2 linked regions of the Ruegeria pomeroyi DSS-3 genome follow. The protein of the gene in region 2 binds, or shares a complex with, the protein of the main gene of each other region. Links are inferred from orthologs where the notes say so. Each region holds a gene or a part of one and is shown on either strand. Other genes may lie near its edges.

The links. The genes of interacting proteins can lie anywhere in the genome.
Region 1: the proteins of SPO_RS05950 (region 2) and uvrB are in contact, whole or in part, in a crystal structure (PDB 7EGT), measured with the Thermus thermophilus proteins. The link is inferred for Ruegeria pomeroyi DSS-3 from one-to-one orthologs. Residues at the interface, in WP_096412145.1 of Thermus thermophilus: His654, Arg656, Phe657, Gln666, Asp668, Glu669, Lys680, Arg681, Leu682, Ser683, Lys685, Tyr686, Ala687; in WP_096411307.1 of Thermus thermophilus: Glu23, Leu25, Arg26, Asp27, Gly28, Glu29, Arg30, Phe31, Arg55, Glu326, Asp327, Phe328, Glu379, Ser382, Gln383, His398, Gly400, Arg401.

The regions. Positions count from the first base shown.
Region 1 is NC_003911.12:538,692-545,766, reverse strand. What follows is about bases 1,342-4,301. They hold uvrB (excinuclease ABC subunit UvrB), read right to left. Parts: upstream 3,941-4,301; coding sequence 1,742-3,940; downstream 1,342-1,741. Other genes in these bases: SPO_RS02745 (GcvT family protein), read left to right, coding at 4,261-4,301; SPO_RS02755 (hypothetical protein), read right to left, coding at 1,342-1,534. In the rest of the region: SPO_RS02770 (class I SAM-dependent methyltransferase), read left to right, coding at 1-35; SPO_RS02765 (hypothetical protein), read right to left, coding at 43-306; SPO_RS02760 (REP-associated tyrosine transposase), read left to right, coding at 514-1,047; more of SPO_RS02755, read right to left, coding at 1,148-1,341; more of SPO_RS02745, read left to right, coding at 4,302-6,699; SPO_RS02740 (NAD(P)/FAD-dependent oxidoreductase), read left to right, coding at 6,712-7,075. UniProt on the Escherichia coli protein: The UvrABC repair system catalyzes the recognition and processing of DNA lesions. A damage recognition complex composed of 2 UvrA and 2 UvrB subunits scans DNA for abnormalities.
Region 2 is NC_003911.12:1,222,726-1,229,936, reverse strand. The notes cover bases 2,093-5,188. They hold SPO_RS05950 (ATP-dependent helicase), read right to left. Parts: upstream 4,791-5,188; coding sequence 2,394-4,790; downstream 2,093-2,393. Other genes in these bases: SPO_RS05945 (sensor domain-containing diguanylate cyclase), read left to right, coding at 4,981-5,188; SPO_RS05955 (EamA family transporter), read left to right, coding at 2,093-2,375. Outside these bases: SPO_RS05965 (DUF1127 domain-containing protein), read left to right, coding at 83-307; SPO_RS05960 (phosphodiesterase), read left to right, coding at 735-1,511; more of SPO_RS05955, read left to right, coding at 1,512-2,092; more of SPO_RS05945, read left to right, coding at 5,189-6,777; SPO_RS05940 (alpha-hydroxy acid oxidase), read left to right, coding at 6,878-7,211. UniProt on the Escherichia coli protein: A helicase with DNA-dependent ATPase activity. Unwinds DNA duplexes with 3'-5' polarity. Translocates on single-stranded DNA with 3'-5' polarity. Initiates unwinding more efficiently from a nicked substrate than double-stranded DNA.

The sequences.
Region 1 (7,075 bases), 680 kb from region 2 along the record:
TCCCGCCCGAACGCTACCTGTTCTACCGGGCCTGAGCGGGCATCAGATCACCCCGGTCATCACGACCAGGAACAGCAAGGCCGCAGGGGCCAGGGACAGGCCCAGCGCCCATTTGGGCGCGCGGTTGGCTATCGCCAGAACAAGCGCCGGGATCACGAAAATCGCGGTGGCTCCAATGCCGACGGTGAGAAATCCAAGCGCCATGCCCCGCCCAGCCGCATCCATCGAGGCGTTGACGGTCCCGACCCAGGCCCAGCCATAGAGGAGGACATAGGCGAGGGAGATGGCAAAAACGGCGATACGCATGAGGGCAAGTTATACGACGGTCGCGGGCCACTGCCAAGATTTAGGTGGCGGAGATGGACAGGACCCATGGGCCAACCCTCTTTCATCACGCCCGGTGAAGGTTCTGACCGTTTCACGCAGGCTGCATCCCCCGCGTAGGGTGGGCAGTCCTGCCCACCACCCGATTGCGTCAACCGTTGGTTAACCGGTTTTCCCGATCCTGGCCTCATGCCAAACTACCGTCGCGCCCGGATCGCCGGAGCCAGTTACTTCTTTACCCTCGCGCTGGCCGACCGGTCGTCCACGCTGCTGACCGAGCGGATCAACGACCTGCGCCATGCCTATGCGCTGACCATCCGGGAGGCGCCGATTGTCTGCGAGGCCTTCGTCGTGCTGCCCGACCACTTGCACGCGGTCTGGACCCTGCCGCCGGGCGACAGCGCGTTTTCGGAGCGCTGGCGCAAGATCAAGCACCGGTTCTCGCGGGCGGTGGGCAGAACTGCCCACCCTACACACCGGTCCGAGAGCAAGCGCGCAAAACGGGAATGCGGCATCTGGCAGAGACGGTTCTGGGAACATTTGATCCGCGACGAGGACGATTTCCGGCGCCATGTGGAATATTGCTGGGGCAATCCGGTCAAACACGGGCTTGTGGATCGGGCGGTGGATTGGCCGTTTTCAACAATCCATCGCGATATCCGGTTGGGCCGGGTCGATGCGCAATGGGCGGGCCGCCCGACCGAAGGTGCGTTTGGCGAGTAGTGTAGGGTGGGCAGTTTGCCCACAAATGCGGTTGTTAGGGCAATATGCGATGGTGGGATGGTGGGCAGAACTGCCCACCCTACGCTTGCTACGCTTGCTTCTAGACGGCTTCCGCTCGCCAGGTGAAACGTTGCAGGGACTGTTTCTGGTAATTAGGGCTGTCAGCCCATCTGAGGATGTTTCCCTGCCAGCAATGCTCGAAATCCCTGATCTTGAATTCCGGAAGCCGACAGATCTGCAGTTCCAACACGGGCGGGCGTTTGTCCGTCGCCACCCCCGAACCCTTGAATATGGCGCGCTTGATCTCACCATGCTTTGCTGAATTGTCGAAATAACCAAGCGACCTGGAGGCGGCCATGAAGAAGGGTTTTTCGTGGTCGGGCTCGATCTCGGTCCAATGGAAGCTATCCGAGTCGGGATCGCCGTTGATTTCGAGTACGATCCTGAAGGGAGAGGATCGGCTATGAAGCGAGAGAGTGTACTTCATTCGCAGCAGCTCCTTGTTGCAGCCCCGCCGACAGGCGCGGGAAACCGCCCCTGCGTGCGCAAAAAAGCGTAGATGAGAAAACAACCCAATGTTGTGTTTCGAGGCGATGTTATCGCCATTAAGGATGCAAAGCGTTGATCCCGATCAATTTCGATTGTGCGATGAGCGAGAGCGGCAGCCTGACAGGCAGCGACGCGAAGGCGAGGCCTACCGCCCCCGCCGCTTCACATTACCGCCCCGCTGCCCCGGTCGTCCGGCGGTACTCCGGCCCCGGGATTTCACGGCCTGCTCCGAGGCGCTCTCGACCGCCCATTGCCGGGCCATCGGGTCGTCTGACACCGCCAGGTCGACCGCCTCCAGCCGCTTGACCTCGTCGCGCAGGCGGGCGGCCTCTTCGAATTCCAGGTTCTCGGCGGCCTTGCGCATGTCGGCGCGCAACCCGTCCAGCACCGCCTCGAGATTGCCGCCATGCAGCGGCTTGTCGATCTTGGCGGTGACGCGGGACATGTCGGTGTCGCCCTTGTAGAGGCCGGCCAGCACGTCCTCGACATTCTTTTTCACCGTCGCGGGGGTGATCCCGTGTTCCTCGTTATAGGCGATCTGTTTGGCGCGGCGGCGGTCGGTCTCGCCCAGCGCGCGCTCCATGCTGCCGGTGATCCGGTCGGCATACATTATGACGCGGCCCTCGGCGTTGCGCGCGGCGCGCCCGATGGTCTGGATCAGCGAGGTTTCCGAGCGCAGGAAGCCCTCCTTGTCGGCATCCAGAATGGCGACGAGGCCGCATTCGGGGATGTCGAGCCCCTCGCGGAGCAGGTTGATGCCGACCAGCACGTCGAAGGCGCCAAGGCGCAGGTCGCGCAGGATCTCGATCCGTTCCAGCGTGTCGATATCGGAATGCATGTAGCGGACCTTGATCCCCTGTTCGTGCAGGTATTCGGTCAGGTCCTCGGCCATGCGTTTGGTCAGCGTGGTCACGAGCGTGCGGAAGCCCTGGTCGGCCATCTTGCGGACTTCGTCCAGAAGGTCGTCGACCTGCATTTCGACCGGGCGGATTTCGACCTGCGGGTCGAGCAGACCGGTGGGGCGGATCACCTGTTCGGTGAACACGCCGCCCGATTGCTCCATCTCCCACGCCGCGGGCGTGGCCGAGACAAAGACCGATTGCGGGCGCATGGCGTCCCATTCCTCGAACTTCAGCGGACGGTTGTCCATGCAGCTGGGCAGGCGGAAGCCGTGTTCGGCCAGCGTGAACTTGCGCCGATAGTCGCCCCGGTACATGCCGCCGATCTGGGGCACGCTGACATGGGATTCATCCGCAAAGACAATGGCGTGATCGGGAATGAACTCGAACAGCGTCGGCGGCGGCTCGCCAGGGGCGCGCCCCGTCAGATAGCGGGAATAGTTCTCGATCCCGTTGCAGACACCGGTCGCCTCGAGCATTTCCAGATCGAAATTGGTGCGCTGTTCCAGCCGCTGCGCCTCCAGCAGCTTGCCCTCGCCCACCAGCTGATCCAGCCGCTGGCGCAGCTCCTGTTTGATGCCGATGATGGCCTGCTGCATGGTCGGTTTGGGCGTCACATAGTGCGAGTTGGCGTAAACGCGGATCTGGTCGAACGTATCCGTCTTTTGCCCCGTCAGCGGATCGAACTCGGTGATCGCCTCCAGTTCCTCGCCAAAGAAGGACAGCTTCCAGGCGCGGTCCTCCAGGTGGGCGGGCCAGACTTCCAGACTGTCGCCGCGCACCCGGAAACTGCCGCGCTGAAAGGCCTGATCGTTGCGCTTGTACTGCTGGGCGACCAGATCGGCCATGATCTGGCGCTGATCATATTCGCCGCCGACCTTCAGGTCCTGGGTCATGGCGCCATAGGTCTCGACCGAACCGATGCCATAGATACAGGAAACCGAGGCGATGATGATCACATCGTCGCGCTCCAGCAGCGCCCGCGTGGCCGAGTGGCGCATGCGGTCGATCTGTTCGTTGATCTGGGATTCCTTCTCGATATAGGTGTCCGAGCGCGCCACATAGGCCTCGGGCTGGTAATAGTCGTAGAACGAGACGAAATATTCCACGGCGTTATCGGGAAAGAACCCCTTGAACTCGCCATACAGCTGCGCCGCCAGTGTCTTGTTGGGGGCCAGGATAATGGCCGGGCGCTGGGTCTCTTCGATCACCTTGGCCATGGTAAAGGTCTTGCCGGTGCCGGTGGCGCCCAGCAGTACCTGATTGCGCTCGCCCTCGTTCACGCCCTGCGTCAACTCTGCAATGGCGGTGGGCTGATCGCCCGCCGGCTGAAACTCGGTCTGCATGACGAACCGGCGACCGCCCTCCAGCTTGGGGCGGGCCTTCACGTCGGGCGCGGGGGCATGCATCAGCGCAGCAGACTTGTCGGAATGGGCATCGGGCATCGGGGGGATTCCTTTCGTCCCCGATCTTGGTCTGTTTTTGTTCCGGTTCAAGGGGGTGCGTCCGGCTGATGCCGGAATCTGGCATCAGGGGGTGCGCCGGTGCGGGATAGAAGGCGGGCCGCCGCTGATTCCACGCTGTGCGCAAAACCCCCGATACGCAGCGAGAACCGCAACGGTCGCGACGCTTTTCAGCGGAAGACGGCGTTTTTTCATGGGTCTCGGGGATTTTTCCAGCCCTATAAAGAGGATGCGCCTCGCAATGGCGGTGGCGGCGCGCGGGCCTGTCTTTGGCTGAGCAAACCTATTTCGGAGGCGGGCGAGTGGTGAAACAGGTGCGGGTTGCGGTGATCGGCGGCGGCGTGGTCGGCGTGAGCGTCCTTTATCATCTGGCCCGGCTGGGCTGGACAGATTGCTGCCTGCTGGAGCGCACGCAGCTGACCGCCGGATCGACCTGGCATGCGGCGGGGCTGTTGCCGCTATACTATCCGAACCAGACGATGAGCCTGATCAACAAGCACTCGATGCAGCTCTATGCCCGACTGCAGGCGGAGACCGGACAGCCTTCGGGGTTTCATCAATGCGGCCAGCTGCGTCTGGCCACGGATCACGACAGGCTGGACGAATACCGCGCCTATCTGAGCTTTGCCCGCTATCTTGGCATCGACTGTGCGCTGATCACACGCGAAGAGGCCCAGAAACTCTGGCCACTGGCCGATCTGGGTGATGTGATCGCTGCCCTCTATCACCCCGGCGATGGTCATATTGCGCCCGCGGACCTGACCCAGGCCATGGCAACCGGCGCGCGCGGGATGGGGGCGAAGATCCATCTGAACACCGAAGCGACCGCAATCTCGCGCACCGCGTCTGGCGAATGGCTGATTTCGACACCCAATGGCGACTTTCTGGCCGAACATGTGGTGACGGCCACCGGGAATTATGCCCGCCAGACCGGAGCGATGGTGGGGCTGAATGTGCCCTCGATCCCGGTGATGCATCAATATGTGGTGACCGAAACCATCAAGGAATTCGCGGATCACAACAGGGCCGGCCGGCCTGAAATGCCGGTGCTGCGTGATGACAAGAGCCGGTTCTATCTGCGGCAGGAAAACGACGGGCTGATCCTGGGGCCTTATGAACCCAACCCGAAGAGCTGGGCGATCAACGGCGTGCCTCCCGGTTTCGGGGCCGAGCTGATGACGCCCGATTACGACAGTCTGGAACCATTCATCGAAGGCACGCTCAGGCGCGTCTCATCCTTTGCCGCCGCGGGCATCCGGACCGTGGTCAACGGACCCATCGCGCATACGCCGGATGCCTTTCCGCTGGTTGGCCCGGCGCCGGGTTTGCAGAACTACTGGCTGGCCGAGGGAATGGTGGCGGGCATCTGCTATGGCGGCGGCGTGGGCCGGTATCTGGCCGAATGGATCACCGAGGGGGCGCCGACGATCGACATGTGGCCGGTCGACCCGCGCCGCTTCAACGGCCATGCAGGCAAGAACCACACCCGTTTGAAGAACGAGGAAACCTATGGCCATATCTTCGACATTCACTATCCGAACCTGGAAATGCCCGCCGCCCGGCCCGGCAAGACCAGCCCCTGTTACGACAGGCTGACCCGCGCCGGTGCGGTCTGGGGTGTCGCAGGTGGGTGGGAGCGCGCCCGCTGGTTCGATGCAGAGGGCAACCGCACGCCCGAGACCCTTACCTTTCGCCGCTCGAACGCCTTCGAGGCGATCGGGGCGGAATGCCGGGCCATCCGCAACGCGGTGGGCCTGATCGACTTCACCAGCTTTGCCAAGTGGGAGGTCTCCGGTGCCGGAGCCATGGCGTTCCTGGACCGCGCCCTGGCAAATGCCATGCCCAAACGCGACGGCCGGGTGACCCTGGCGCATGCGCTGGACGAAAACGGGCGCTTTTGCGCTGAATTCACCGTTGCCCGGCTGGCCGAGGACCGGTTCTACATTTGTGGGCCGGCCTTCAGCGAGGTGCATGACGACCATGTCCTGCGCAGCCGCCTGCGCCCTGCGGACGCGGCCACCCTCACCAATGTCAGCATGGGCTGGGGCTGTTTCACCGTGGCCGGGCCGAAATCGCGTGAACTGCTCTCGCGGATTGTCGACGCGCCGCTGGAGAATGACAGCTTCAAGTGGTTCGATCTGCACGAGGGCGAGGTCGGCTGGGCCACGGATGTCCGGTTGATGCGGGTCAACTATTGCGGCGAGTTGGGCTGGGAACTGCATCACCCGATCGCCTTTCAGCATCACATCCTCGACCAGCTGGAGCAGGCGGGCGCCGATCTGGGCCTGCGCCACGTCGGCATGCGCGCGCTCGACAGCCTGCGGATCGAGAAATCCTATCGTGCGGTCGCACAGGAACTGACCACACAGAACACGCTGCACGAGCTTGGCCTCGGGCGTTTCATCGCCACCGGCAAGACCGGGTTCATCGGCGCACAGGCCGTTGCCGAACGCGTCGGCAAGGAGAGCGTGAAACTGGTCACGCTCGAGGTGGATTGCGAGGCGGGTGGAGTGGAACCGGCGATGAACCAGGCGGTGCGCTGCGGCGACAAGGTGATCGCCCTGACGACCTCTGGCGCCTATGGTCATTTTCTGGGCAAACATCTGGCAATGGCCATCTTGCCCCTGGATCATGCGGCCGAGGGCACACGGCTGAGCGTCGAAATCCTTGACGAACGCTATGACGCGGTGGTGATTGCCGACAGCCCACACGACCCCGGGAACCTGCGCCCCCGCGCATGAAGGAGCAAAACCGTGAACACAGCCCAGCCTGATTTCGATCTGATCGTTGCCGGTGCGGGCATGGTCGGCATGTCCGCCGCGCTCTATGCCCAGATGGATGGGCTGAAGGTGGCGCTCTGCGATCCGAACCCGCCCGGATCGGGAACCACCTATGGGTCGGCCTGCACCATCGCCACCTATGCCTGCATTCCGGTCAACAGCCCGGCGATTTTTGCCGCATTGCCGTATCTGCTGACCAGCAAGGACAGCCCGCTCAGCTTCAACCTGCTGCACGGGTTGAAGAACCCGTGCTGGATGCTGTCCTTTCTCGCCAATTGCCGCGCAGCCAGGGTTCGAAGGATCACCGAGGCGCTGGGGCGGTTTCTGGCCGATGCCG
Region 2 (7,211 bases):
GTGCACCTGCAGCAATCACCTATCTTCAGCCTCAAGCAAGCGCCACAACACGGCGCAAACCAAACGGATACGGATGATGACCATGGCTGTGACGAGCGAACATAGCACCCTGAAAGGCCACCACGGCCTTGGCGTTCTGGCGCTGATCGAAGCCGCGCGGAGCCGGTTTGCCCAGCATCGCGTCTATCGCCAGACGGTGAATGAACTGTCGGCGCTGTCCGGTCGGGAACTGGCCGATCTGGGCCTGCACCGGTCGATGATCAAACGCGTCGCCCTGCAGGCGGCCAAGGAATACACGGCGCGCTGAGCGCCACGAGTTTTCGGAATCAGGCCCTTCTCCTCCTCCCTGGGGCCTGAGACTACGCGGCGGCATCCTCCTCCTCCCTGATGCCGCCGCACTAATACCGGCAAAGAAAGCCGGACGCGGATACACCGGGCTCTCCTCCTCCCTGCCCGGTGTAGAAAGCGCGCGGCGGTGCTCTCCTCCTCCCTGCACCGCCGCGACCCTCATACCGGGCGATGGTCCGGAACGGATACATTCGGGCGCCTCCTCCCTGCCTGGATGTTGCAATGAACGGCGGTGCCCCCTCCTCCTCCCTGGGCGCCGCCGTTTTTTCGTTTGAACGGCCTTCATGTCGCGGACAAAGGCAGCTTCTGACGCATTCCGACGCTTCGACATTCCTGCTTGCTGCTTCTATCCTGAGCAGGAAGACCCCATATCGAGGCGCATCAGCATGAAATTCATCCATCTGACCGACATCCATCTGATGCCCCCGGGGCAGAGCGTGAGCGGCAGCGATCCCATCGAAAAGCTGTCAAAGGTGTTCGAGGACATCGCCACATGGCATTCCGATGCCGAATTCTGCGTTGTCTCGGGCGATCTTGCCGATCTGGGGGACAGGGAGTCTTATGAATGGCTGCGGCAGCGGTTGGCGCATTTCCCGGTTCCGGTCTTCCTGATGCTGGGCAATCATGATGTGCGCGAGACCTTCATAAGCGTCTTTCCCGACCATCCGCGCGATGCAAACGGGTTCATCCAGCATGCCCATACGGCCGGAGGAGCGCGGTTCCTGTTTCTCGATACCCTGACCGGCGGGCCGGATATCCATGACGGAGAGCTGTGCAACGACCGGCTGGCCTGGTTCGCGGCCGAGCTAGAGCGGGCGGGCGACATGCCGGTCTATGTGTTCCTGCATCATCCGCCCTTCGACATCGCGATCCCCTATGTCGACGAGATCAAGCTGCGCCAGCCCGACGCATTCCATGCCGCGTTGCAGGCAGGGCGCAACATCCGCCACATCTTCTATGGTCACGTACACCGCACCACCTATGTGAACTGGCGCGGCTATCCGTTTACCTCCTTGCCCAGCACCAACCACCAGGTGCCGCTGATCCCAGAGCGCGAGGGCCAGGAACACAGCGCCGAGCCTCTGGCCTATGGCGTCGCCACCATCGAGGGCGATCAGTTCACCCTGCATGTGGACCATTACCTGGGCAAGCCCGGCGCCTAGATGGAGCTTTTGTGGATCCTGATGGTCCTGCTGTCCGCGGTGACCCATCCGTTGCGGGATCTGACGCTGAAGGGGGTGGCCCATCCGGTGTCCTGCTATACCGGCGTCTGCCTGTCCTGGGTGGTCTTTGCCGGGGCGCATATGGTGCTCGGCGGACAGGGCGCCGCCCTGCCCGCGCAGGTCTGGCCGCTGGTGGCGGTCTCTGGGCTGGGACTGACGGTCTATTATTACGGCACCTTGTCGGCACTGCGGCGCGGCAACCTGTCGGCCTATTACCCGATCGTGCGCTCCTCTCCGCTCGCGATCGCCGCGCTCAGCTGGCTGGCATCCGGGCAGAGCTATTCCTGGGCGGCGCTGTCGGGAATGGCGCTGATCATCCTGTCCGGGCTGATGATCCAGCGGGGCAACGGGCGGCTGCTGGACGATCCGCGCGCCTTTGCCATGGCGCTGATGGCCATGCTGGGTTCAGCCGCCTATTCGATCTCGGACGCCACCGCGATGCAAGCGACCACCAGCGCGCCCTTCCTGTTCTGGACCTATGCCCTGGTTACGCTGGCGATGACGGCACTGCGCGCATGGGAGGATCGGGGCAGCTCGGCGCCGCTTTTGGGGGTGGTGCGTGGATGGGTGCAAAACCCCTGGCGCATCCTGTTTGCCGGCCTGTCCTCTTACCTGTCCTACCTGCTGATCCTGCGGGTCTTCCAACTGGGCGCCGAGGCGGCGGCGGTCAGCGCGGTCCGGCAGGTGTCGATCCCGGTTTCGGTAATCCTGGCGGCGCTGGTACTGAAAGAGCCGCGCGGCCTGCGCCGCCTGGGCTGGGCGGTGCTGATCGCCATCGGCATCGCGATGATCGCGCTGCAATAGGCGGCAGGCCGCGCGCGCTCAGAACGGAACGTCGTCGGGCGCGCAAAGAAAGCGGGCCACCACCTTCTTCAGACCGGCCTTATCGAACGCGACCTCGACCTTGTCCCCTTCGACCCCGACCACGCTGCCATAGCCGAATTTCTGATGAAAGACGCGCGCGCTCAGGGTGAAGCTGGCCACCGCGGCAAGGTCGATCACCGTATTGCGGCTTTCGCGCGGTTGCGAGAGGCCATGCTGGCCCTGACGCGCCTGGAGCCGTTTCCAGCCGGGCGAGTTATAGCCATCGGCGGCAGCTGCACGACTCTCGATACCCGGCGAACTCAGACCACCGCCATAAAGGCCGGGCGGGGTCAGCACCTCGACATGATCCTCGGGCAATTCGTCGATGAACCGCGAAGGCAGCGCGTTCTGCCACTGGCCGAACACCCGCCGGTTGGCGGCAAAGGAGATGGTACAGACCTCCTCGGCGCGGGTGATGCCCACATAGGCAAGCCGCCGCTCCTCCTCGAGCCCCTTGAGGCCGCTTTCATCCATCGAGCGCTGCGAGGGGAACAGCCCGTCCTCCCATCCCGGCAGGAAGACGGCGGGAAACTCCAGCCCCTTGGCCGCGTGCAGCGTCATGATCGAGACCTTGGCGCCGCCGCTGTCCTGTTCGTTGTCCATCACCAGGCTGACATGTTCCAGAAACCCTTGCAGGTTCTCGAAATTGTCGAGCTGGTTGACCAGTTCCTTGAGGTTTTCCAGCCGCCCCGGCGCCTCGGGCGTCTTGTCGTTCTGCCACATGGCAGTATAGCCGGATTCGTCCAGGATCACCTGCGCCAGCTCGATATGCGACATCTCGGGCGCGCCGAACTGGATCGGCGCGGCGCCGTCCTCGATCACCGAGTCGTCGTCGATCTCGATCCGTGGCCCGCGCGTCAGCGCGGCCCAGCGGGCCAGCCCGTCGGTCAACTCGCCCAGCGCCTTGCCGCCCTTGCCCTTGATCAGGCCGTTCTCCACCGCGATCCGGGCGCCCTCGACCAGCGAGACTCCGTTCTCGCGCGCGACGGCGCGAATGGCCTGTTGCGCCTTGTCGCCAAGGCCACGCTTGGGCGTGTTCACAATCCGCTCAAAGGCGAGGTCGTCCTCGGGGCTGGTGACCAGCCGGAAATAGGCCATGGCATCGCGGATCTCCATCCGCTCGTAGAAACGCGGGCCGCCGATCACCTTGTAAGGCAGGCCGATGGTCAGGAACCGGTCCTCGAACGCGCGCATCTGATGCGCCGCGCGCACCAGGATCGCCATTTCATCCAGCGAGATCGGCCGTACGCCCCGTGTGCCGCCCTGCATCGCCTCGATCTCTTCGCCGATCCAGCGGGCCTCTTCCTCGCCGTCCCAATGGCCGATCAGGCGGACCTTTTCGCCCTCTTGCGCATCGGTCCACAGCTCCTTGCCCAACCGCCCCTCGTTGCCACGAATGACGTTGGAGGCCGCCGCAAGGATATGCGGGGTCGAGCGATAGTTCTGTTCCAGCCGCACCACATGGGCGCCGGGAAAATCCTTTTCGAACCGCAGGATATTGCCCACCTCGGCACCGCGCCAGCCATAGATCGACTGGTCGTCATCGCCCACGCAACAGATGTTGCGATGCCCGCCCGCCAACAGCCGCAGCCACAGATACTGGGCGATATTGGTGTCCTGATACTCGTCCACCAGCACATAGCGGAACCAGCGCTGATATTGCTCCAGCACATCCGGGTGGGTCTGGAAAATGGTCACCATATGCAACAGCAGGTCGCCGAAATCGACCGCGTTCAACTCGCGCAGGCGGGTCTGGTACTGGGCATACAGCTCGGGTCCGCGATGGTTATAGGCGCCGGCCTCGGCGGCGGGCAGCTTGTCGGGCGTCAGCGCCTTGTTCTTCCAGCCGTCGATGATATTGGCGAGCAGCCGCGCGGGCCAGCGCTTGTCGTCGATATTGGCGGCCTGCACCAGCTGCTTGAGCAGGCGCAGCTGGTCGTCGGTGTCGAGAATGGTGAAGTTCGATTTCAGATCGACCAGCTCCGCATGCCGGCGCAGCAGCTTGACACAGATCGAATGAAAGGTGCCCAGCCAGGGCATGCCCTCGGCGGGCTGGCCCAGCAGGCGGCCGACGCGGTTCTTCATCTCGCGCGCGGCCTTGTTGGTAAAAGTCACCGCCAGGATCTCGTTGGGCCGGGCCCGGCCGGTCATCAGCAGATGCACGATGCGCGCGGTCAGCGCCTTGGTCTTGCCGGTGCCCGCGCCCGCCAGCATCAGCACCGGACCGTCCAATCGCTCCACCGCCTCGCGCTGGGCGGGGTTGAGGTCGTCCAGATAGGGCGCGGGACGCGCCGCCATGGCGCGCGCGGAAAGCGAGACGCCTTCAAAGGCATCCATGTCGTCATAACTGCTCATGGGGGCAAATTACGCCGGAACGGGGCCGAGGGGAAGGGTTTGTTCACGGCTTGTTCACAGGTTATTTCGGTTTTCCGCCGGGTTTCGCAGAAAGTTTAAGGATTTTGCCGGATCATGCGGCGCATCTGTTAACGACTTTGTAAATCCGGGCGCCGAGCCTCAGACAGGTTCAGGCGCGCGGGAGAGCAACGTGACACAGAAGGCATTCGCCAGTTGGCGCTTACGATGGCTTGGTCTGGTCCTGTTTCTATGCGCGATGGTCGCTGTCGCCGCCTGGTCGGTGTTTCGCCTGCCGGTGCCGGTGGTCGACCGGATGATCGAGGCGGATATCCGCAAGCAGGCACAGCTGTGGTCGCGTGGAATCACCATGCATCTGGACCATCTGTCGGAAACCTTCGCCACCGGCGCTTTGGACGAACATGACATCGAATTCCTGATGCTGATGCCCAACACCTCGGACGCCTATCGGCTGACGTTGCTGGCTGCGGATGGGCGGGTGATCTGGTCCACCCGCGAGGATGAGATCGGCACGCTGACGCAGGACGCGCCCTTTTTCGACGTGGTGGCGCGCGGCGGAACACATTTCACCCTGTCCGAACGTCCGATCACCGAGGTCGATGGGCTCTTGCCGGTTGACGAGCCGGTGCAGACCGGCAGCCTGCGCTGCATTGCCGAGGTCTATACGCCGGTGATGTTGAACGGACAGTTTCTGGGGGCGCTGAAATTCTATGCCGATGTCAGCGAGCGCCGGCAGACCTTTGCCAAGCGGTTGCAGCTGGTGCTGGCGGCGCTCAGCAGCTTTGCCCTGTTGACCATGTGCATAACGATGCTGGTGATCTATCGCACCAACCGCGCCCGTTTCGCGGCACTGCAATCGCGATCCGAAACCGAACGCACGTTGATGGACGAACAATTGCGGCTGGCGCGCGAGGTGCGGCTGCTGGGCGAGTTGAACGAATGGCTGCAATCCTGCCGCTCGCTGGAGGAGCTGTTCGCGATGGTGTCGCGCTTCATGGAACATATCCTGCCCGATGCCGAGGGCAGTCTCTATGTCTATTCCAACTCGCGTGATGTGCTGGATGGCAGCGCCGGTTGGAATGGCGGGGCGTTCAAGGATCACATCCACCCCGAGGCCTGCTGGGGCCTGCGCCGCGGGCGCTCTTATGAATATGGCGCATCCGAGGTGGATTTCGTCTGCGACCATGCCGAACCGCATGATGGCCGGCCCTATTTCTGCTTCCCGGTGTTGGCGCATGGCGAAACCGTCGGCCTGATGCATCTGCGCGCCCAGCCCGGGGCCGAGGCGGAATTCTCCGCCAGCAAGCGGCTGGCGCAGATGTGTGCCGAACAGATCAGCATGGCGATCGCCAATGTGCGGATGCGCGACCAGTTGCACGACCAGTCGGTGCGTGACCCGCTGACCGGCCTGTTCAACCGGCGCCACCTGACCGAAACCCTGCGCAAGCAGTTGCTGCATTGCCAGACGCGCGGCGGCCGGCTCAGCCTGATCGCGGTCGATGTCGATCACTTCAAGAAATTCAACGACACCCACGGCCATGATGCCGGCGACATGGTGCTACGCGCGGTCGGCGCGGCGTTGGAGCAGGCCTGTGACCGCGACGAGGTGGCCTGTCGCATCGGCGGCGAGGAATTCATGCTGGTGCTGCTCGACTGCGCGCCCGAGGATGCGCTGACCCGCGCCGAATTGCTGCGCCAGTCGGTCGAAGAGGTGAGTGTCCGCTATGGTGAAAAGACCTTGCCGCGGGTGACCATTTCGGCCGGGGTGGCGCATTACCCGCGCCACGGCACCATGCCCCAGGACCTGATGCGCGCCGCCGATGACGCGCTTTACGAGGCCAAGGGACTGGGCCGCAACCAGGTGCGCGTCGCACAGTCGCCGGGAACGGACCCGCGCGAGGCGCAGGCCGCCAAACCGGCAAAAGCAAAGGACCCCAAGACGCCCGAAGGGAAATTCGCCGCCGAATAGCACCGGAAACGTGGCCTCTGCCCCGGCTCTGCCGCAGTGCAGAAAAAATCTGCGGAAATGGCACATCCGGGACTAGACTTTTCCCCAACGTCACCCATTAATGCGCCGCATGGATTTGCACAGCGCGTTTCCCGGCATCATGGACCTGAAATGGCGCGCCCGGCGGCGCCTGCCCCGCTTTGTCTGGGAGTACCTGGACAGCGGCACCGGAGTCGAGGCCACCAAGGCCCGCAATCGTGCGTCGCTCGACCGGGTTGGCTTTCTGCCGTCGGTCCTGCATGGCCCGCTCGAGCACGATCTGACAACCACCCTGCTCGGCACAACCTACGCGCTGCCCTTCGGCGTCGCGCCGGTGGGCATGTCCGGCCTGATCTGGCCCGATGCCGAGGGCCATCTGGCCCGCGCCGCCGCCGCCGCCAACATTCCCTATTGCC